One region of the Bradyrhizobium yuanmingense genome, then DNA from elsewhere that is predicted to be linked to it. Evidence: predicted binding sites of a transcription regulator. Region 1 holds the regulator's gene; each other region holds the start of a gene.

Region 1 (7,535 bases):
CGCCATCACCTTCCGCACGCTGGCGGTTGCCGCGCTGATCGTGCTTGCGGTCGCGCCGGAGGCGTTGGTGCATCCAAGCTTCCAGATGTCGTTTGCGGCAACGCTCGGGCTGGTGGCGCTGGTGCAGATCGGCATGCCGAACCTGCTCGCATCGCCCGATCATTCCGCGACTGCGCGGATCGCGTTGTGGGGCGGCCGGGAGATCGCGATGCTGTTCCTGGCCTCGCTGATCGCGGGGCTCGCGACCACGCCATACGCCGCCTTCCACTTCCATCGCGTGACCCCATACGGCGTGCTCGCCAATCTCGGCGCCATGCCGGTGGTCTCGGCGCTGGTGATGCCGGCCGGGCTGTTGGGGCTGCTCGCGGCGCCCTTCGGGCTCGACGGCGTGTTCTGGTGGTTGATGGGGATCGGCATCGAGTGGATGGTCCTGGTCGCGCGCTGGGTGGCGGCCCTGCCGGGCGCCGTCGGCCGCATTCCCGCCTTCGGGATCGCGCCGCTGATCGCAGCGAGCCTCGGGCTCATCGTGATGGGCCTGTTGCGCACGCCCTTGCGCTGGTCCGGCGCCCTGGTGCTGCTGGCAGCGATCCTCTGGGGACTGTCGGTGCGGCAGCCCGATATCCTGATTGCCGGGGATGGCGCGAGCGTCGCGGTCCGGGGCGGGGATGGGCGCTTGCAGGTGATCCGCGCCAGCAAGGACAGCTTCCTGCTGAAGGAGTGGTTGGCTGCCGATGCCGATCCGCGCGATGCCGGCAACGCCTCGTTGGCGAGCGGGGTGTCGTGTGACGAGTCCGGCTGCGTGGCGCCGCTCGCGGACGGACGACTGATCGCGTTGGCGACGCGTATCGACGCGCTGGCCGATGATTGCAGCCGCTCCGCGCTGGTGGTGACGGCGCGGCCTGCGCCACCCGATTGCGCGGCGATGGTGGTCGATCGGGCGCGTCTTGCCAGTCAGGGCGCACTGGCTCTGACGAGACGCGGCGAGGGCTTTTCGGTGCAGGCGGTGAGGACGAGGGGAGCAAGCCGTCCCTGGCTGCCGGCCGGCGCCGGCGAGGGAGATTTCGACGGCAGCCTCGTGCCGAAGGCGGCCGTGCCCCGCAACCGGGACGCAACGCCATCGGAGGCCGACTTGCAGGCCGACGATTGACGCGGATCACAAATACCAGGCCAGCACGGCGTCAAGCCTTCCGTTGCCGATAACCGGCAGGGCCACCATTCGGCTCAGCCCGGCTGCGCAGGCTTCGGAGCCGGCGATCGAGCCGTCAGAGGTGAGATCGTCGTTGAGCGCGGGCATGCCGGTGGCCCAGGCGCCGCCGATGCTGCCTTCGCCCCTGGCGATGGACTGCGCCGCATAGCGTGCGGCGAGGTCGGTCTGCGCGCTGCAATCGCCGGCGCGAAAGACCAGCGCCGAACGGTCCTCGTTCGGGACCCAGATCTCGAAGCGTCGTGCAATCGGCGTTGCCTGCGCGGAGAGGAATGTCAGAACCCAGGTCTGGTCGGTACCGGTTCGGTAGGGCACGCCGACGCCGAGATTGATCCCGACCTTGGCGGCGTCCTCCCAGCGCAGGAAGCTCTTGGCGTCGTGCAAGTCCTTGATGATCAGCGGCAGGCCCGCCTTCCAGGTGCGTCCGGGCAGGCCGAAGCCGCGCGGAAATCTGGTGTGGCGGGAGTTGAATTCGAACATGTCCGCGGTGCCGTAATAGCCATCGACGAGCCCCATCTCATGCGAGAGATCAGGATCGTTGTGCCAGAGTTCGATCGCGCCGACATGCGCCTCGTCGTCGCCGCAGAACAGCACCAGCACGGCTTGCAGGAATTCGCCCGCGAACACCGGCACCGCCACGCCGCAGGTGAGGCCGGCCGCAGCGGCCTGATCGGTCCGCTTGAAATAGGAGTTGGCGAATTTCGTGAGGATGACGGGGTGGCCACAGGCCCAGGCCTTGCCGGGAAGTCCCTCGTCATATCCGAAGTGCAGCTCTTCGCTGACGGCTTTGAACGCGGACAGCCCATCGTCGTAGAGGCCGCCGCCGAATTCCAGCCGCATGCGCGTCCGGTCGGGTACCCAAAGTTCAACGACGCGAATGAAGGTCTTCATCGAGCGTGTCCGCCGCCTCAAACCACGACAGCATCGGTCATTTGGCTGCGGAGCGGACGTTCAAAATGCGGGCAGCACGGCCCAAACTTCGTGCGACGACGAGGCGCGGCGGTGGGCTCGCCGATCGAATGTCCTGAAACACAAACTTGCCGGGCTCGCCGGCCTCGGCCGGCGACGGCAATTTCAATCCCGGGCTCGGCCTGTCGGCCGAAGGGCGTCAGCCGATCGGCAGGCGCGTGATCGTGGGCCGCGTGTCGGCGACGATCTGCGGCTTGTGCTCGCGCTCGGGGGCTGCCTGCGTCACCGGCAATTGCAGCACGGTCGCGCGCTGGCCTTCGACGAGCTGCGTCACCAGCACGTATTTGCCGTCGGGGAATTCGATCGCGTCATGATGGCGATCGGGAATGTGCGGGTCGATCTTGCCGAACTTGCCGACGCGAGAGTTCACGGTGCGCGTCCAGATCCAGCGGTTGTCGTAGCGGACATTGTCGGCGAAAGCGAGCTCCGTCCCCGGCAGCAGACAGACCGCGACGGAGGGATCGGCTTCGGAAGCGAAACCGCGCGTCGAGGTGCCGCGGAAGGTTGTCGTGACGATCGTCTCGCCGACTTCGGCGGGGCGCGTCGCGACGGCATGCAGGCTGTAGTCACACATCGGGTGCTCCTCATGCTGGGATAGCGACCCGCGTCTCTTTCGAGGCGCAGGCCTCTATCAGAGTGGAAGCATACAACGCTCTGCTCGGTTATGGGCAAATCTGCGGCTCGCGTCCGCAGCGCGCGATCACATTATCTTTCCCGGATTCGATAGGAACAAACCTCGCGTCCTTGCATTCGGCCGGAGCTATCAGCACTGCCGGCACAACTCTACCGGTGAAGCAGAGCGAGATTGCTGCGCGCCTGCGCGGGCGAATGTCGCGCGGGAAGATGGACCGGACAGCCGGCGCAGAACCAGAGAAACCGTCCAGCCGGAGCGGACAAGTATCCGCTCCGATCCTGGATCGCCGATGCCGATCGAAACGCGCCGCGCGCTTGATGTTTCCCGTATCAGTACTTCCGGTAAAGCCCGATCAGCTTGCCCTGGATCTTCACGCGGTTCGGCGGAAGAATGCGGACCTCGTAGGCGGCATTGGCGGGCTCGAGCGCGATCGAGGCGCCGCGGCGGCGGAAGCGCTTGAGCGTGGCCTCCTCGTCGTCGATCAATGCCACCACGATGTCGCCGGTATTTGCGGTCTCGTTGCGCTGGATCAGCGCCATGTCGCCGTCGAGGATGCCGGCCTCGACCATCGAATCGCCGCGCACTTCGAGCGCGTAGTGCTCGCCCGAGCCGAGCATGTCCGGCGGCACGCTGATGGTATGGCTGCGGGTCTGCAGCGCCTCGATCGGCGTGCCGGCGGCGATGCGGCCCATCACGGGCACCGCGACGGGGCGCTCGCCCTCGTCCGCAGGCGGGCTGGAGCTCGCGCGCACCTTGCCGAGATTGCCCTCGATCACGCTCGGGGTGAAGCCACGGCGATTGCCGGCGGCGGCCTGGAGCTCGGGCAGCTTGATCACCTCGATGGCACGGGCACGGTTGGGCAGGCGGCGAATGAAGCCGCGCTCCTCGAGCGCAGTGATCAGGCGATGGATGCCTGACTTCGAGCGCAGGTCGAGCGCATCCTTCATCTCGTCGAAGGACGGCGGCACGCCGCTTTCCTTCAGACGTTCGCTGATGAACCGCAGAAGCTCGTATTGTTTGCGCGTCAACATCTCGACCAAAGTCCCCCGGTTGATGTCGTTCGATTCCGACACGATGAAGCCGGCACTAAGCCGCTACATCCTCGAAACAAATCATGAACGGACACTATATGTTCGATATGTGTTCCGCAACTGCTTAATTTATGGTGAACGCGGCCAAGCTCGCGGAATGCGTGTGGCTGGGCGGCTCAGACGGGCAGCCGGAGCACCTCGCAAGGCGTGCCGGCCTCGGCCTTCGGCGCGAACGGTGCGCGCACCAGAAGTACCTGTGCCGCAGCGAGATTCGCAAGAAGGGAGGAGTCCTGATGGCTGACCGGAAGGGCGACGCGCGTGCCGTCGTCGCGCTCCTCCAGCCGCGCACGCAGATAGTCCTCGCGCTGGTCGTTGGCGGCGAGATCGCGGCCCAGCACGGCGCGCTCGCGCCGATGATGAATCGCTAAACGGCCCGACAGGGCGCGAATCAAGGGGACCATGAACAGGAAGGCGCACACGTAGGACGACACGGGATTGCCGGGCAGGCCAATCACGCGCATCGCGCCTATCCGACCGTGCATCATCGGCTTGCCCGGCCGGATCGCGATCTTCCAGAACGCCATCGCGATGCCTTCGCCCTTGAGCGCCTGCTGGACCAGGTCGTGGTCGCCGACCGAGGCACCGCCGGTCGTGATCAGGATGTCGGCGCCGCTCTCGCGCGCGCGGCGGATGCCGGCGGACGTCGCCTCCAGTGTATCGGCGGCAATTCCGAGGTCGATGGTCTCGGCGCCCTCGCTGCGGGCGAGCGCATGCAGGGCATAGCCGTTGGAATAGACGATCTGGCCGCGACCAGGCGTGGTGCCCGGCATCACGAGCTCGTCGCCGGTGGCGAGAACGGCAACCCTCGGGCGGCGGATGACGGCGAGATGCGGATGATTCATTCCGGCGGCAAGGGCGAGATCGCGCTCGGTGAGGCGGATTCCCTTGCGCAGCAGCACGTCGCCTTCGCGGAAGTCGACGCCTGCAGGGCGGATGTGCCGGCCGAAAATGGCGGCTTCCTTGATCGTCACATGTTTGCCGTCGGCAGCCGTGTCCTCCTGGATCACGACGGCATCGGCGCCGTCGGGAACGACGCCGCCGGTGAAGATCCGCACGGCTTCGCCGGGGCCGACGCTTCCCGCGAACGGCCGGCCCGCCGCGACCTCGCCGACGACGGTCAACCTCGAATCGTTTGCCGCGTCGGCCGTGCGTACGGCATAGCCGTCCATCGCCGACATCGCCTCCGGCGGCTGCGTGCGCCGCGCCGCGACATCGCGGGCGAGCACACGATGGTAGGCCTCGTCGAGGCAAACCATCTGTTCAGCCAGCGGCTCGACGCCGGCCAGCACCGCGGCAAGCGCGTCAGAAACCGGCATCAGGGCCACGGGCGAACTCCTGCTGAGCACATCAGTCAATGGGCGGCGAGAGTTCTAGCCGAGTGCAGGCGTGAGGCAAAGCAGCACGCGGGATGATTTATCCTGCGTGATCGCGGGGTGGAGGAGGTCGGCTCAACTCCGCCGCGGCATGATGCGGAAGGCGAGACAGACCGGAACGAGGATTGCCATGGCAAGGACGAGAATGACGAGCGCCACGGCCAACATCGTTCAACGCCCCGTCGGATCGCCCGGACTGATGTCCGCGACGTCGGGCGGCTTGGGACCCTGATCCTTGTCCGGCAGCGGGTCCGCCTGGGATTTTAGGTCGGCGGCCTTGCTGATCAGCTTGGCGGAGAGGTCAGAATCCGAGGTGGTTCTGGCGAATTCGAGCAGGAGAGAGGCTTGCTTGGTGAGATAGGTCTTGCCCAGCACGTCGATCAGTCCAATGTAGAAGTCCCAACGGACTCATGAGTCCGAAGGGTGGTATTCCGTTCCCGGAACTCTGTATAAAAATGCACAAAGTGATCAGGTTCCACATTTTCAGCAGTTTTTGTTCCGGCAAGTGAGCGCGCTCCGGGCTTTCCCGCGGCTCAGATCCGCAATGCTTTCAATGCGTTCCCGACATCACGCGGCGAGGTGACATGCACGGCGGTCAACCCGCGCGCCCGCGCTCCCTCGATGTTCTCGGCGAGGTCGTCGAAGAACACGATGCGCTCGGCCGGCACGCCGATCGCCGCCACGACATGGTCGAAGGCCTCGGCATCCGGTTTGCGCAGGCCGATGCTGGAGGACAGATACAGCTCGCGGAAATGGCCGAGCAGACCGGCATATTCCTTCGAGAAATAGTCGACGTGCGGCCGATTGGTGTTGGAGAAGGCATAGAGCGGCATCTGCTTCGCCGCCCGCGGCAACAGCTCGGCGATATCAGGCATCTCGCCGGCGAAAATCGCGTTCCAGCCTTCCAGGAATTGCGCATCCGAGATGCCGATCCCGAGCGAGGACCGCAGCGAGGCGAAATAGTCCCCATCGCTGATCTTGCCCATCTCGTGCAACCGGTAGGCCTCGTCGCGCACATAGCGCGCGATGATGGCCTCGGGCTGGCAGCCGGCATGTCCCGCCCAGCAGGCGATCGCCTTGGAGAAGTCGATGTCGAGCACAACGCGCCCGAGGTCGAACAGCAGCGCATCCGCGCTGCCGGGAGAGAGCGATGTCATTGCGTCCTTTTCACTTCGGTATGGCGCGTCAGTAACGATAGGGCTCGTGGTCGAACAGCGGGAACGCGCTGAACACGCTGGGCGCGTTGGTGGCGGCCGCCGGATGCAGGCAGGATTTGTCGAGCTCGGCGAATGAGGTGGCGCCCAGGAGGCCGAGGCAGCGCAGCACCTCGTCTTCGAGCAACTCCAGCATCCGCGCGACGCCGGCTTCGCCGGCTGCCGCCAGCGCCCAGCATTGCAGCCGGCCGATGCCGACGAGGTCGGCGCCCGCCGCGATCGCCTTGACGATGTCGGTGCCGCGGCAAAAGCCGCCGTCGACCATGATCCTGGCGCGGCCCTTCACGGCGTCGACGATCTCCGGCAGCACGTGCATGGCGCCGCGGCCGTGGTCGAGCTGGCGCCCGCCATGGTTGGAGACGTAGATCCACTCGACGCCGTGATCGAGCGCGATCTGCGCATCCTCGGCCGTGGCGATACCCTTGAGGATCAGCGGAATTTTGAACGTGTCCTTGATCATCTTCACGGTCCGCCACTCCAGGCCCTTCTGGAAATCGCCGCCGGTGGCGCGCAGGCGGCTCTCGCGAACGTAGCGCTTGGCGATGTCACGTTCACGACGGCTGTAATGGGCGGTGTCGACGGTCAGGCAGAAGGCGGCATAGGCGTTCTTCTCGGCCCGGTCGACCACGTCGGCGACGAAGGCATCGTCGCCGCGGACATAGAGTTGATAGAGACGCAGTGCATCGGGGGCAGCCTCGGCGGTCGTCTCGAGGCCGGGCTCGGACACCGAGCTCAGCATGTGCGCCGCGCCGAACCTGCCCGCAGCGCGCGCGACGCTCGCCGCGCCATCCGGATCGAAGATCTCGAGTGCGCCGACGGGAGCCAGCACCACCGGCAGACGCAGCTTGCGGCCGAACTGCTCGACGCTGCCATCGATCCTGCGCACGTCGCGCAGCACGCGCGGGCGGAAGGCGATCTCGTCGAGCGCCATGCGGTTGCGCCGCATCGTGGTCTCGGTCTCGGCGGCGCCGATGATGTAGTCCCAGGCATTCTGGTTGAGGTTGGCGCGCGCCTTCCGGATGAACTCGTGCAGGTTCTGGAACGGCTCGT
Region 2 (7,535 bases), 110 kb from region 1:
GTGAGGTCGCCTGCTAATATTCGTGGAGTTCGAGGACAGCCATGCGACACGAGCGGATCGAAATCAACCCTGCGATCGGCCGTTACGTCGTGGTCGACGGGGTTCGATTCCGATCTCGACCCCTGTAGCTCCCTCACCGCAACTTACGAACATCGACATTGATGTCGAGATCGATCTTCGCCACGCAGGTCTGGGTGCTCTTATGCGAGCCGCCTTCATGCCAGCGGCCATCCCGCGCCCGGGCACCACTGACATTGGCCAGCTTCAGGCAGCGCCATTGCGGCAGCGATCCGCTGCTTTCGCCTGCAAACTGCCAAGCCAGCACGGCTTCGTCACCGGACTTGTCGGTGCCGATGATATGCGGACAGAGCTCGCGACGGCGACCCTCGTAGACGCAAGTCACCTGTTGCTCGGCGAGGATCGCGTTCCGAAATAGCGTATAGGTTCGACTGGCTCATTGCTCCCTCCAGATCGATCATCTGGCCTTGCCAACTACTTGAGTGTAGTGATGCGGGACTGGAAGGGTAACCATGCCGATCAATGACACCCAGCTCAGCAAATTTCTGAGCCTGGTCCTGCGCCACCAGCCGGAAACGATCGGGTTGGTGCTGGATTCGCACGGGTGGGCCAGCATCGACGACCTGATCGCCAAGGCAAATGCCGCCGGCACAAAGTTTGGCCGCGATGATCTGCTGCGCGTCGTCGCAGAGAGCGACAAGAAGCGTTTCTCGCTGTCCCCTGGAACTGATCGCATTCGCGCCGCGCAAGGACATTCCGTCTCGGTTGAACTTGGCTTGGCGCCGCAGGAGCCGCCGTCGATCCTGTATCATGGCACGGCGACACGGTTTGTCGAGGCGATCCTGTCCGAGGGCCTGAAGCCGCAGGCGCGCCAGCAGGTGCATCTGTCCTCCGACGAGGCAACTGCGCAGCGTGTCGGTCAGCGCCACGGCAAGCCGCACATCTTCAAGGTCGATGCCGGCAGCATGCATGCCAAGGGATTCAAGTTTTTTCGCGCAGAGAACGGTGTGTGGCTGACCGACCATGTGCCGCCGGAGTTCCTGGCGTAGCTTACGTCCTGGATTTCCAAACGGTCTTCTCGGTCCAGCCGAGTTCGGCGAATTCGGCGGCTCGCAGCGGCGCTTCGCCTTCCGCGAAGAACTCGTCGAGCTGCGGGGGCGCGACATCCGTTTCGCACAGCATGGCATGCGCCTGTCCGCGATGATGAATTTGATGCTGGAAGAGATGCATGAGCAGCCGGTCGCAGCGCTCGGTTTGAACGCTCGTATCGCGGTTGATCCGGACGAAGGCGTCGAGCCGTTCAGTTGTCAGCGCATCGCAGATCGCAATCAGGCGGTTGTCCATTGCGGCCTGGGCAGCTTTGAGCTCGGCTAACGAGGGGTACGGCACCTCGTTCTTCCAGGCTGCCGGTCCGAGCCAGCCCCCTTCAAGCGCATCGATGTAGAAGAAGTCGATGATGTAGATGTGGTTCAGCGTACGCTGCAGGCTTGGAAAGAAGCCGGTGCGGTGGGCTTCGAATTCAGACTGGGATAGCGCAGCGCAGGCGGCGAGCAGGCGATGGTTCGCCCAAGCGTTGTTGTGGGCGAAGGCGCGGTAGGTTTGTACGAGTCCAGCGGACATGTCGGTTCTTTCCCGATCGAATAGTGGCTGATTACGCTCCGCTAATCCGCCCTACAGCCCTGTGGCTTCGATGCAGCGCAATCTACTCCGCCGCCTCGCTCGCCGCACGCCTCCGCTTCGGCTTCCGCGCCTTCTCGAGCACCGGAGCCAGGAATTTCCCCGTATAGCTCCGCGGCGCTTTTGCGATGTCCTCCGGAGGTCCCCACGCCACGATCTCGCCGCCGCCGTCGCCGCCTTCGGGGCCGAGATCGATGACCCAGTCGGCGGTCTTGATGACTTCGAGATTGTGCTCGATGACGACGACCGTGTTGCCCTGCGCGACCAGCTCGTGCAGCACCTCCAGCAGCTTCTTGACGTCGTGGAAGTGCAGGCCGGTGGTGGGCTCGTCCAGGATGTAGAGCGTGCGGCCGGTGGCGCGCTTTGACAATTCTTTTGCCAGCTTGACGCGCTGGGCTTCGCCGCCCGAGAGCGTCGTCGCTTGCTGGCCGACATGGATGTAGTCGAGGCCGACGCGGTGCAATGTCTGAAAAGTCTCGCGCACGCGCGGCACCGCCTTGAAGAACTCGGCAGCTTCCTCGACAGTCATGTCGAGCACGTCGGCGATGCTCTTGCCCTTGAACAGCACCTCCAGCGTCTCGCGGTTGTAGCGCTTGCCCTTGCAGACGTCGCAGGTGACGTAGACGTCGGGCAGGAAGTGCATCTCGATCTTGATGACGCCGTCGCCCTGGCAGGCCTCGCAGCGGCCGCCCTTGACGTTGAAGGAGAAGCGGCCGGGCTCGTAGCCACGTGCTTTCGCTTCCGGCAGGCCGGCGAACCATTCGCGGATCGGCGTGAACGCGCCGGTATAGGTCGCCGGATTCGAGCGCGGCGTGCGGCCGATCGGCGACTGGTCGATGTCGATGATCTTGTCGATGTGCTCGAGGCCCTCGATGCGGTCGTGCGGGGCGGCGCCCTCGCTGGCATTGTTCAGCTTGCGGGCGATGGCGCGGTAGAGGGTATCGATCAGCAGCGTCGACTTGCCGCCGCCGGAGACGCCGGTGACGCAGGTGAACAGGCCGAGCGGAATTTCCGCCGTGACGTTCTTGAGGTTATTGCCGCGCGCGTTCACCACCTTGATGGTGCGGCGATGGTTCGGCGGACGCCGCTCCGGCACCTCGACCTCGAGCTCGCCGGTCAGGTATTTGCCGGTCAGCGATTTCGGGTTGCGCATGATCTCGGCGGGCGTGCCTTCGGCGACGATGTTGCCGCCATGCATGCCGGCGCCTGGGCCGATGTCGAGCACGTAGTCCGCAAGGCGGATGGCGTCCTCATCATGCTCGACCACGACCACGGTGTTGCCGAGGTCGCGCAGCCGCTTCAGCGTATCGAGCAGGCGGGCGTTGTCGCGCTGGTGCAGGCCGATCGAAGGCTCGTCCAGCACGTAGAGCACGCCTGTGAGCCCCGAGCCGATCTGCGAGGCGAGGCGGATGCGCTGGCTCTCGCCGCCGGACAGCGTGCCGGAGGAGCGGGACAGCGTCAGATAATTGAGGCCGACGTCGAGCAGGAAGGTGAGGCGCTCGCGGATCTCCTTCAGGATGCGGCCCGCGATCTCGTTCTGCTGCGCGTTCAGCGCCTCCGGCACGGTCTCGAACCATGCGCCGGCGCCCTTCACGGACAGCTCCGAGATTTCGCCGATATGCTTGCCACCGACCTTGACGCAGAGCGCCTCGGGCTTGAGCCGGAAGCCCTTGCAGCCCTCGCAGGGCACGTCGTGAAAATATTTCGCCAGCTCCTCGCGGGCCCACTCGCTCTCGGTCTCGCGGTAGCGGCGGTTGATGTTGGTGATGACGCCTTCGAACGGCTTCTTGGTGTCGTAGGAGCGCACCCCGTCCTCGTAGGAGAACTTGATCTCGTCCTCGCCCGAGCCGTAGAGAATCGCGTTTTGCGTCTTCTTCGGCAGATCCTTCCACTTGGTGTCGAGCGTGAACTTGTAGTGCTTGCCGAGCGCGGTCAGCGTCTGCACGTAATAGGGCGACGACGACTTGGCCCAGGGCGCGATCGCGCCCTTGCGCAGCGTCAGATCCTTCTCAGGGATGACGAGGTCTTCGTCGACATGCTGCTCGACGCCGAGGCCGCCGCAGGCGGGGCAGGCGCCGTAGGGATTGTTGAAGGAGAACAGGCGCGGCTCGATCTCGGGGATGGTGAAGCCGGAGACCGGGCAGGCGAACTTTTCCGAGAACAGGATGCGCTCGGGCCCGCTCTTGTCGTGGATTTTCGCGGTCTTCTTCTTTTCCTCCGCAGGCGCAGCCGCCGCGGACGCATCGGCGAACTCGACGACGGCAAGGCCTTCGGCGAGCTTTAGCGCGGTCTCAAAGCTCTCGGCGAGGCGCTGGCCGATATCGGCACGCACCACGATGCGATCGACCACCACGTCGATATCGTGCGGGAATTTCTTGTCGAGGCTAGGAGCTTCCGCCAGCTCATGGAAGGTGCCGTCGATCTTGACGCGCTGAAAGCCCTTCTTGAGCCATTCGGCGAGCTCCTTCCTGTACTCGCCCTTGCGGCCGCGCACGACGGGGGCGAGCAGATAGAGGCGGGTGCCCTCGGACAACGCCAGCACGCGGTCGACCATCTGCGAGACGGTCTGGCTCTCGATCGGCAGGCCCGTGGCCGGCGAATAGGGCACGCCGACGCGGGCCCAGAGCAGGCGCATGTAGTCGTAGATCTCGGTGACGGTGCCGACGGTCGAGCGCGGGTTCTTCGACGTCGTCTTCTGCTCGATCGAGATCGCCGGCGACAGGCCGTCGATCTGGTCGACGTCGGGCTTCTGCATCATCTCCAGGAACTGGCGGGCATAGGCCGACAGCGATTCGACGTAGCGGCGCTGGCCCTCGGCATAGATGGTGTCGAAGGCGAGCGAGGATTTGCCGGAGCCGGATAGCCCGGTGAACACCACCAGCTTGTCGCGGGGAATCTCGACGTCGATATTCTTGAGGTTGTGCTCGCGCGCGCCGCGGATCGTAATTGCGCGCAGGCTGGAGCCCGCGTTCTGTTGTTGGCGCTTCGCCTTGATCACTTCATCCATCCGAGTTACCCTCAAGGAAGCCCAAAGGTGCGCGATCGCGCCAACAAAAAAAGGCGCGCTGCGCCCGGAACCGGGATCGGCGCCGATGGGTATGGCAGCGAACGTAGGAAGAACGGCGGCGGATTTCCAGTGGGACTTGCGAATCGTCAACGGATTGTTGGCGTGCTGGCGGGATCTGGCAGCAGGAACGCGCGGAACCGCTCGCGGAGCACCCAGCCAAAACAAAAAGGCCGGCGCGAGGCCGGCCTTTCGTGACGATGTGACGTCGATCGTGATCAGTACTTCGCGACCACCGGGCCACCGAAGGTGTAGTTGAGTCGAACGGTAGCCATGTCCACGTCCTGCTTGATGCTATCGGTGCGAGTGGTCACGCCGAGGAAGGTGAAGGTCTCGTTGTGCCTGCCCATAAACAGGTGGTTGTATTCGACACCGACCGACCAGTTCGGAGCGAAGCCGAATTCTATGCCGGTGCCGACGGTACCGCCCCAGCGCGTTTCGTTCGCGGTGTCGAGCGTAACGCCGCCAAAACTACCAGTGTACTTGTTGTGAGTGACGGCAGCGCCGCCCTTCACGTACCAAAGCACGTTGTTCCAGGCATAACCGACCTGGCCAGTGAAGAGGCCAATGGCGTCGATCCTGGTCTCGTTCACCAGCGGCGCGAGCGCGGCAGGCGAGCTGATGTTCGAACCCTTCAGGTCAGCCCAGTCGCCCTGGGCTTCGAGACCGAATACCCAGTTGGCGGACTGCCAGCGATAACCGATCTGGCCGCCGACGAGTGCGCCGGTCGCATTGTGACAACCTTCGGCCACCGCCGGAGAGACCACGAAGGGGCCGACACTGGTGAGATCCCAACAGTTGCGGCTCCAGCCACCGCCGGCGTTGGCGCCGAGGTAGAAACCGCTCCAGTTGTACGCCGCGATCGGCGCCACCGGTGCCTTGGCGTAGGGGCGGGCCGCCAAATCGGCCGCCGAGGCCGGTGCCAACGCGCTGAGTGCGAACAAGCTGGCCGAAGCCAGCAAAAGCTTCTTCATATCCATTCCCCACTTCCATTTCTCATTCCGGTCTTCCGGAGAGCGGAAGAGCAGCGGACTTATGACCCAAGCAACGTCATTGCTTTACACCATTGAAGCCAAAGGTTGTGTCACCTAGAGGTCACATCCCTCCGAAAACGCGAGCGAACGGGCGGCCGCAACAAACAAAAAGGCCGGCGCGAGGCCGGCCTTTCGTGACGATGATGCGTCAGAGACGAAGCTCAGTACTTGGCGACGACCGGGCCGCCGAAGTGGTAGTTCACGCCGACCTGCACGGTGTGGAGGTCGAGAGTGCCGGTGTTGACCGGGAAGACGCCCGAGAAGTAGGTCTCGCCGCCCAGGCTGCGATAGAGGTACTCGCCCTTGACCGACCAGTTCGGAGCAAACATCGCCTCGACGCCCGCGCCGACCGTCCAGCCCGAATGGAACTGGCTCTCCGAGAGGCTCAGAACAGGGGGCGCGCTGACGCTGATCTTGTTGTTGATCCAGGCGTAACCACCCGTGGCGTACAGCAGGACGCTCGGGGAAGCGAGCCAGCCGATGCGACCACGCACGGTGCCGAGCGCGTCGATACGCGAACTGACCGTCGTGGGAACGAGGGCGCCACCAAAATCAACAAGACCGGTCGCCGAGGCGTTTACGTCAGCCCACGCGCCATCAGCTTCGATGCCGAACACGACGTTGGAGGTCTGCCAGTTGTAGCCAACGGTGCCGCCGACGAAACCGCCCTGCATGCGCGGATCATCGGAGCTGTTTTCCCAGGCGCCGCCACCGACGATACCCAGGTAAAAGCCGGTCCAGTTGTAGACCGAGGCCACAGGCGCGGGGGCCTTGGTGTAGGGGCGGGCTGCCAGATCAGCAGCCGAAGCGGGGGCCGCAAGGGCGAATACACAGGCCGAAGCCAACAAAACCTTCTTCATTTTCAACTTAATCCCAGTCCCAGTTTCTGTTGTTGCCTTCCGTGGCGGAAGGGCAGCGGACTCAAACGGCCCAACTGACGCCGTCTTTACACCACCAAAGCCGCAAGTTGTGTCTCCGAAAAGCCACAACAGCGGAAAAGGTGATGGTTGCTGACTTATTTACGTCCAGGCATGTGCCGAAAAAAGAAGGGCCGGCGCTGGGGCCGGCCCTTCGTTTCGCTCACGATAGGTGGGATATCAGTACCTCGCGACCAACGGGCCGCCGAAGCGATAATTCAGGCGGACTAGACCCATGTCGACGTCCTGACTGATGCGATCGCTCCCGAAGGCAACGCCCGCAGGCGTCGTGAAGGCGATCGTACGGTCGCCGAGGAAGATGTGGTTGTACTCGACGCCGAGCGTCCAGTTCGGAGCAAATCCGAATTCCAGGCCGGCGCCAACGGTGCCGCCCCAGCGGGTCTCGCGAGCCGACGCCAGCAGCGTGCCGGCGCCAGGCGTGCCAGGCGCGGCATAGACGTCGTACTTGTCCCCGACTACGGCGGCGCCGCCCTTCACATAGAGCAGCACGTTGTTCCAGGCATAACCGACCTGGCCCGTGATCAGGCCAAAAGCATCGATGTGAGAGCGGTTACGATCACCGGTGACCAAAGCGCTTCCAGGGAAGAGGAGGCTGACGTTGTCCCCCGAGAAGTCAGCCCAGTTGCCCTGGCCCTCGAGGCCGAACACCCAATTGGCCGACTGCCAGCGGTAGCCGATCTGACCACCGACCGTGCCGCCGGTCGCATCGTGACAGCCTTCAGCCACCAGAACGCCCGTGACCGGGGTCACGAAGTCCCAGCACTTGCGGCTCGTGCCGCCGCCGCCGTTGACGCCGATGTAGAA
Region 3 (7,535 bases), 1.6 Mb from region 1:
TCGCGGGCGAGGCCCATGTCCACGAGATGGCGCCGCTGATGGGCGGCGAGGATTTCGCCTACATGCTGGAAGCGCGGCCCGGCGCCTTCATCTTCTGCGGCAACGGCGACAGCGCCGGCCTGCATCATCCCGCCTACAATTTCAACGACGAGGCGATCGTCTACGGCACGTCCTATTGGGTGAAGCTGGTCGAGGAGCAGCTCGCGGCGTCGTAGGACCGGGTCCGAAGCACAGATGAAGGGCCCGTGCATTCCACGGGTCCTTGTCTATTTGAGAAATCGGATCGTCGACAACGGCGTGAAGCCATTTCCCACTGTATTCACGCAGCCCGTGCGGCCTTCTTCTGCAGGCCGGCGGCGATCTTCAGATCTTCGACGAAGCGCCGATATTCCAGAACCTTGGCTTCGGGATCAGGCAGTCGCAGCAAATAGGACGGGTGCACGGTCACCAGCGCCTTGCGGCCTTCGGGAAGCTCGATCAGCCGGCCGCGGTTCTTGCCGATGGGGGTGATCTTGCCGAACACGCTCTGCGCGGCAGTGGCGCCCATTGCCACGATGAGATCGGGCTGGATTGTCGAAACTTCCCGCTCATACCATTGCCGGCACGCCCGGATCTCAGGTGTGTTCGGCTTCTGGTGCAGGCGGATCTTTCCGCGCGGCACGAATTTGAAGTGCTTCACCGCGTTGGTGACATAGACCTTCTTGCGGTCGACGCCGGCCTCCTCCAGTGCGCGATCGAGCATTTGCCCGGCCGGGCCGACGAAGGGATGGCCGGCGAGGTCTTCCTTGTCGCCGGGCTGCTCGCCGACCAGCATGATGTTGGCATTCTTCGGCCCTTCGCCGAACACGGTCTGTGTCGCGTCCTTGTAGAGATGGCAGGCGCGGCAATGCGCGGCCTCCTCGCGGAGCGTTTCGAGATCGTCGGCAGCTGACTTGCGTTTCATCGGAGCCTCCGGCCGCTTCTGAGGCTTGTGCGGATCGGTTGCGGCATTGGCGATCATGGCGCCGGTCATGCGCTCGGCGTCCTCGATCAAGGGCTTAATGATCGAAGCCTCGGGCAGGTTCCTCCAATATTTCTTCGGCATCTCGGCCTGCATCGCCTTCACCTTGAGCCGGGCCGGATTGAAGATGCTGGCATAGTAGCGCCGCCAGGTTTCCTCCAGCCGGTCTTCGCCCGGCGCCTCGCTCTTGCTGACGCCCGGCGTGAACGAGAGCGCATGGCCGTCCCAATGCGCGCAGAGGTCCGGCGTCAGGATCGACCAGGGCATGTCGGCAAAGCGCTTGGCGAAGAACGGCGCGGCGAGCTCGACGACGTGATGCTCCGGCTCGAACCAGGCGACGTAGTGCGCCTGGCGTTCCCGGCCGATCTCGCGGAAGCGCACGAAGGCATGCATCTTGTGCTCGTCGCGATAGACCGCTTTCGCCATGGCCGTGACAAGCGCGACATCGGGGTCGGTCGCGACCTCAATGAGATCGTGATTGTCCTTCAGCCGGAACAGCAGGCGATATAGGATCGCAAAGCGCTCGCCGTCGCGATGCAGGATCGCCGCCTTGGCAAGCTCGACGAATTTTGCCGAGACGGTGAACGTGCCGTCGTTCACCTCGAGGATCGGAGACGGCGAGGACGGTGCGAACAGCTCGGCTTCGTGGCCCTGCACGGTCCAGGTGACCGCGCCGGGCGGCACGTGATGGAGCACGAGGCTGCGCGCGGCTTTGCGCCAGCCGTCGTAATCGGTTTCGGTGTCGAGCATGATGTACTGCATCAGAAGCCAAATCCCAGTTGCGTTGCTTTCGGCTTGAACCGTTCGATCAACCCGGCGGCATCGAGACGATGCGGTGAGGGGCGGTGATCGCTGAGGACGATGAACGGCAGCGCCTTGTTGCGGGGCACATGCAGCCGCGCGAGATCGGCGAGGCGGATCGTGGTGGTGCGCCGCGTCGCGATGATGCGTTCGACCGTCCTGGTGCCGAAGCCCGGAACGCGCAGCAGCTCCTCGCGGCTGGCGCGGTTGACGTCGAGCGGGAAGCGGTCGCGGTGGCGCAGCGCCCAGGCCAGCTTGGGATCGATGTCGAGCGGCAGCATCGCGCTGTCGTCGACGATTTCGCCAACGTCGAAGCCGTAGAACCGCATCAGCCAGTCGGCCTGGTAGAGCCGGTGCTCGCGCAGCAGCGGCGGCGCGCGCAGGGGCAGCGCGCGGCTGGCATCGGGGATCGGGCTGAAGGCGGAGTAATAGACGCGCCGCAGCCGGTAGGCGCCGTAGAGATTGGCGCTGGTGTGGAGAATGGTGTGATCGGAGGCGCTATCTGCGCCGACGATCATCTGCGTGCTTTGTCCGGCGGGCGCGAAGCGCTGCGGTTTGGCCTTCGTCTTGGCGCTGCGGCTCTCCTCGGCCTCGTCCAGCTTCAGCCGCAGCCGGCCCATGGTGCGGCGGATCGCGCGCACGTCCTTCTCCGGCGCGAATTGCTGCAGGCTCGTCTCCTCAGGCATCTCGATGTTGATCGAAAGGCGGTCGGCATATTTGCCGGCCTCGGCGATCAGCGCGTCGTCGGCCTCGGGAATGGTCTTCAGATGGATGTAGCCGCGGAAATGATGCTCCTCGCGCAGTTTTCGCGCGACGCTCACCACTTGCTCCATCGTGTAATCAGGGCTGCGGATGATGCCGGAGGAGAGAAACAGGCCCTCGATGTAATTGCGCCGGTAGAAGTCGAGCGTGAGCCTGACCAATTCGTCGATGGTGAAGCGGGCGCGTGGGACATTCGAGGAGGCGCGGTTGACGCAATAAAGGCAATCGTAATTGCAGGCGTTGGTCAGCAGCACCTTGAGCAGGGAGATGCAGCGTCCGTCCGGCGCGTAGGAATGGCAGATGCCCATGCCCGGCGCGGTCGAGCCCATGCCCTTGCCGTCGCTGGAATCCCGCTTCTCGGTACCGCTGGAGGCGCAGGATGCGTCGTATTTGGCGGCGTCCGCCAGAATCTCCAGCTTGCGTTGTACGTCCATGTTTGAATCTCTTTGATTCCGCTCATGAATCTTTGGATGCGCCAATTCGATTGACTCTGCCGGCGCCGTTAGCTTTATATTAGAACATATCATGAACAAATGAGCCAGCCGCTGGTTCTCTTTTTGAGAGCCATCGGCAATCACCTCTGAGGAGCGGCGAGCATGAGCGGCGCACGTATGAGCGCGCTTGCGACCTTGCGTAGCCAGATCGAGCGCATCGAGACGGCGGAGGTCGTGCATCCGCGCGATCGCATCGCGCTCGGCCATGGCGCGGCCGACGCCGCGCTGAAGGGCGGGCTCGCGCGCGCGGCGATCCACGAGGTGTTTTGTGAGGGGCGTCAGGGCGCGGCCGCGACGGGCTTTGTCATGGGCCTTGCGCGACGCGTGAGCGCGTGCCGGCCGCTATTGTGGGTGCGGCAGGATTTTTCGGAGTTCGAAACCGGTGCGTTGTCGATGAGTGGGCTTGCCGAGCTCGGCCTCGATCCGCGCCCTGTGGTGATGGTGCGCGCCGCCGATGTCGAGAGCGCGTTGCGCACCTCGGCCGATGCGCTCGCCTGCGATGCGCTCGGCGCCGTCGTGCTTGAGCTCTGGGGCGAGACCAGGCAGTTCGATCTGGTGGCGAGCCGCAAGCTGACGCTGGCCGCGCAAGGCTCCGGTGTCACCGGCCTCTTGCTGCGGATGGCCGCGCAGCCGCTGCCTTCGACCGCGGAGACACGATGGATGCTGCGTGCGGCGCATTCGCCGCCGGACTCGGTGTGGAGTGCCTGGGGCGCGCCGGTGTTCGATGCCGAGCTCTTGCGCAATCGTCATGGCCCCTGCGGCCGGTGGATCATGGAATGGAATTGTGATGAGTGCCAGTTCAGTGAACCGTCGACGTATCCTCAGCCTGTGGCTGCCGCGCCTGCCCATCGACAGGATCCAGCGGTTCCTTGGCAGCGCCGGGCTGGGTAAAACCAACCATGAGCCGAGCATTGTCGTCATCAAGGACAACAATGCGCTGGTGATCCATGCGCTGGACGAGGCCGCCGAGCGCCTCGGCCTGTATATCGGCCAACCGCTGGCCAATGCGCGGGCGATGTGCCCGGATTTGCGTGTGTTCGACGCCGATACCGTGGCCGATACGAAGACGCTCAGCGACATCGCCGATTGGTGCGACCGCTTCACGCCGCTGGTGGCGCTCGATCCACCGCACGGGCTGTTCCTGGACATCACCGGCTGTGCGCATTTGTTCGGCGGCGAGGCCGCGCTGTTGCGGACATTGGTCCGGGCGCTCGACCGGCAAGGCTTTGCCGTCAGCGCGGCGATCGCGGGCACCTCGGTCTGCGCCCGCACGCTGACGCGGCAGGTATCCGGCACCATCGTGGCCGATGGCGGCGAGGCGGAGGCGATCAGGTCGTTTCCAGTCTCCGCGCTCGGTGCGGGTGAAGCCATCACCACCGGCCTGCGCCGTGCCGGGCTGAAGACCATCGGCGACGTCGCCTCGCGCAGCGCCTCCGAGATCACGGCGCGGTTCGGCGCGCGCTTCTCCACGCTGCTCGCCCATGCGCTGGGGCAGGGTGATGCGCCGATCAGCCCGCGCAAACCGCTGCCCGATTACATCGTCGAGAAGCGCTTTGCCGAGCCGATCGCAACCGACACCATGATCGCGATGACGCTGTCGCGGCTCGCCGACACGTTGATCGCATCCATGGAGAAGCAGGGCAAAGGCGCGCGGCGGCTTGAAGCGGCGTTCTTCCGCACCGATGGTGTGGTGCGTACGATTACGGTCGAGACCGGGCGTCCGGTGACGCGAAGCGCCGTGGTCGACCGCTTGTTCCGCGAGCGGCTCGATGCCCTCGCCGATCCCCTCGATCCCGGTTTCGGCTTCGACATGGTGCGGTTGTCGGCGAGCCGCACCGAGATCGTGGTGCAGGAGCAGCGCGATCTCGATGCCCATGTCCACGACAATGACGAACTCGCGGCGCTGATCGACCGCATCGCCGCGCGGATCGGCGGCAGGCGTGTCGTCGTGCACCTGCCGCAGGATACCCACATCCCCGAAAGCGCGGTGCTGGCCGCATCGGCGCAGCATCATCTCGCTGCTGCCATGCAGGCCGAATGGCCGGCGCGCGTCGCGAGCGAGCCGCCGCTGCGTCCCTTGCGGCTGTTCGACAAGCCGGAGCCGATCAAGGTGCCGTTCGCGACCGTGCCAGACGGTCCGCCGCATCAATTCACCTGGCGGCGCGCGCTGCATGCGGTGGTGCGGGTAGAGGGGCCCGAGCGCATCGCGATGGAATGGTGGCGGCAGGACGGCAAGCAGCTGACGCGGGATTATTTCCGCATCGAGGATGCCGAAGGCCTGCGCTTCTGGATCTTTCGCGACGGTCTCTATGAAGGCGAGGTGTTCGACGGTGACTGCAAGCCTGCGTCTCCCGGCTGGTATGTGCACGGTCTCTTCGCATGAATACGCTTAGCTATGCCGAGATCGGCATCACCACCAATTTCTCCTTCCTGCGCGGCGGCTCGGATCCGCGCGCCTATGTGCATCAGGCGAGCAAGCTCGGGATTCCCGCGATCGGCATTGCCGACCACAACACGCTTGCCGGCGTGGTGCGCGCCTATCAGGAGCTCGACAATGACGAGGTGCTGCACAAGCCGAAACTGTTGATCGGCGCTCGCATCGTCTTCATCGACGGCACGCCCGACATCCTGGTCTATCCACGCGATCGCGCGGCCTATGGCCGGCTGTGCCAGCTCCTGACAAGGGGCAAGCGTGGCGATGACATCACGCGGATCGAAAAGGGCGAGTGTCATCTCAGGCTTGACGATCTCCTGGAATTCTCGGAAGGCCAGCTCCTGGTGTTGACGCTGCCGCATCGTTTCGAGCTGGCGCGGGCGCTGGATGTCCTCGCAAAGCTGAAGGCGAGCCGTGCCGAGGGCGTGTGGCTGGCGGCGAGCCTGCTCTATCGCGGCGACGACAAGCGTCGCCTCTTGCGGCTCGATGATCTCGCCGCAAAGGCAAAGGTGCCGCTGCTCGCAACCAATGAGGTGCTGTATCACGATCCCCGCCGCCGTCCGCTCCAGGACGTGCTGACCTGCATCCGGGAAAAGACCACGATCGAGGCGATTGGGCGGAAGTTAGAGGCCAATGCCGAGCGCTTCCTGAAGACGCCGCGTGAAATGGCGCGGCTGTTCCGCGATTTTCCCGAGGCGATTGCGCAGACCATGCGCTTTGCGGACGCAATCGAGTTCTCGCTCGATCAGCTGAAGTATCAATATCCCGACGAGCCGGTACCGCCGGGCAAGACCGCGCAGGGGCATCTGGAGGACCTGACCTGGGCGGGCGTCGACAAATATTTCGGCGGCAAGATCGACGACAAGCTGCGCGCGACCCTGAAGAAGGAGCTCGCGCTGATCGCCGAGCTGAAATACGCGCATTACTTTCTCACCGTGCACGATATCGTCCACTACGCGCGCAGCCAGAACATTTTGTGCCAGGGCCGCGGCTCGGCGGCGAACTCGGCCGTGTGCTACGTGCTCGGCATCACCTCGGTCGACCCGACCAAGGTGGACCTGTTGTTCGAGCGCTTCATCTCCAAGGAGCGGCTGGAGCCGCCCGACATCGACGTCGATTTCGAGCATTCGCGCCGCGAGGAGGTGATGCAATATGTCTATCGCCGCTACGGCCGCCACCGCGCCGCGATCATCGCCACCGTCATTCATTATCGCCCGCGCAGCGCCATCCGCGACGTCGGCAAGGCGCTCGGCCTGACCGAGGACGTCACCGCCGCGCTCGCCGACACCGTCTGGGGCAGCTGGGGCAAGGGCCTCAACGACATGCAGGTCCGGCAGGCCGGACTCGATCCCGGCAATCCCATGATCAACCTCGCGGTCGAGCTTGCGACCGAGCTGATCGAATTCCCGCGCCATCTCTCCCAGCATGTCGGCGGCTACGTGCTGACCCAGGACCGGCTCGACACCTATGTGCCGATCGGCAATGCCGCGATGGACGACCGCACCTTCATCGAATGGGACAAGGACGACGTCGATGCGCTTCATATGATGAAGGTCGACGTGCTGGCGCTCGGCATGCTGACCTGCATCCGCAAGTGCTTTGACTTGATCGACCAGCACAAGGGCGAGCGTCTTGTGCTGGCGAGCGTCCCGCAGGACGACCCTAGGGTCTACGACATGCTGTGCCGCGGGGAATCGCTCGGCGTGTTCCAGGTCGAGAGCCGCGCCCAGATGAACATGCTGCCGCGGCTGAAGCCGCGGACCTTCTACGATCTCGTCATCGAGGTCGCGATCGTGCGCCCCGGGCCGATCCAGGGCGACATGGTGCATCCTTACTTGCGGCGGCGGAACGGACTCGAGAAGGTGAGCTATCCCTCGCCGTCACCGGAGCATGGCGACAAGGACGAACTCTACAAGGTGCTGCACAAGACGCTCGGTGTCCCGCTGTTTCAGGAGCAGGCGATGCGTATTGCGATCGAGGCCGCGCATTTCACCTCCGAGGAAGCCAACGGCCTGCGCCGCTCGATGGCGACCTTCCGCAATGT

Evidence for each region. The regulator LexA, encoded in region 1, represses DNA repair genes until DNA is damaged. The targets are predictions, from matches to a motif close to TGTTCNNNNTGTGTTCNG.
Region 2: the regulator LexA is predicted to act here: its motif matches at 4,800-4,817, upstream of uvrA (excinuclease ABC subunit UvrA).
Region 3: the regulator LexA is predicted to act here: its motif matches at 3,078-3,095, upstream of N2605_RS10740 (putative DNA modification/repair radical SAM protein).

What each region holds. Positions count from the first base shown of each region.
Region 1 is NZ_CP104173.1:3,884,211-3,891,745, reverse strand. It holds gene N2605_RS18285 (ComEC/Rec2 family competence protein) at 1-1,147, shown strand, start outside; gene N2605_RS18280 (GAF domain-containing protein) at 1,154-2,095, opposite strand; gene N2605_RS18275 (hypothetical protein) at 2,313-2,747, opposite strand; gene lexA (transcriptional repressor LexA) at 3,137-3,838, opposite strand; gene N2605_RS18265 (molybdopterin molybdotransferase MoeA) at 4,015-5,223, opposite strand; gene N2605_RS18260 (hypothetical protein) at 5,443-5,646, opposite strand; gene N2605_RS18255 (HAD family hydrolase) at 5,805-6,428, opposite strand; gene N2605_RS18250 (alpha-hydroxy acid oxidase) at 6,457-7,535, opposite strand, start outside.
Region 2 is NZ_CP104173.1:3,775,405-3,782,939, reverse strand. It holds gene N2605_RS17760 (hypothetical protein) at 134-403, opposite strand; gene N2605_RS17755 (RNA 2'-phosphotransferase) at 531-1,067, shown strand; gene N2605_RS17750 (DinB family protein) at 1,069-1,638, opposite strand; gene uvrA (excinuclease ABC subunit UvrA) at 1,721-4,702, opposite strand; gene N2605_RS17740 (outer membrane protein) at 4,978-5,733, opposite strand; gene N2605_RS17735 (outer membrane protein) at 5,955-6,653, opposite strand; gene N2605_RS17730 (outer membrane protein) at 6,891-7,535, opposite strand, start outside.
Region 3 is NZ_CP104173.1:2,299,732-2,307,266, forward strand. It holds gene N2605_RS10730 (M20 aminoacylase family protein) at 1-215, shown strand, start outside; gene N2605_RS10735 (UdgX family uracil-DNA binding protein) at 320-1,762, opposite strand; gene N2605_RS10740 (putative DNA modification/repair radical SAM protein) at 1,762-2,997, opposite strand; gene N2605_RS10745 (ImuA family protein) at 3,160-3,948, shown strand; gene N2605_RS10750 (Y-family DNA polymerase) at 3,845-5,440, shown strand; gene N2605_RS10755 (error-prone DNA polymerase) at 5,437-7,535, shown strand, end outside.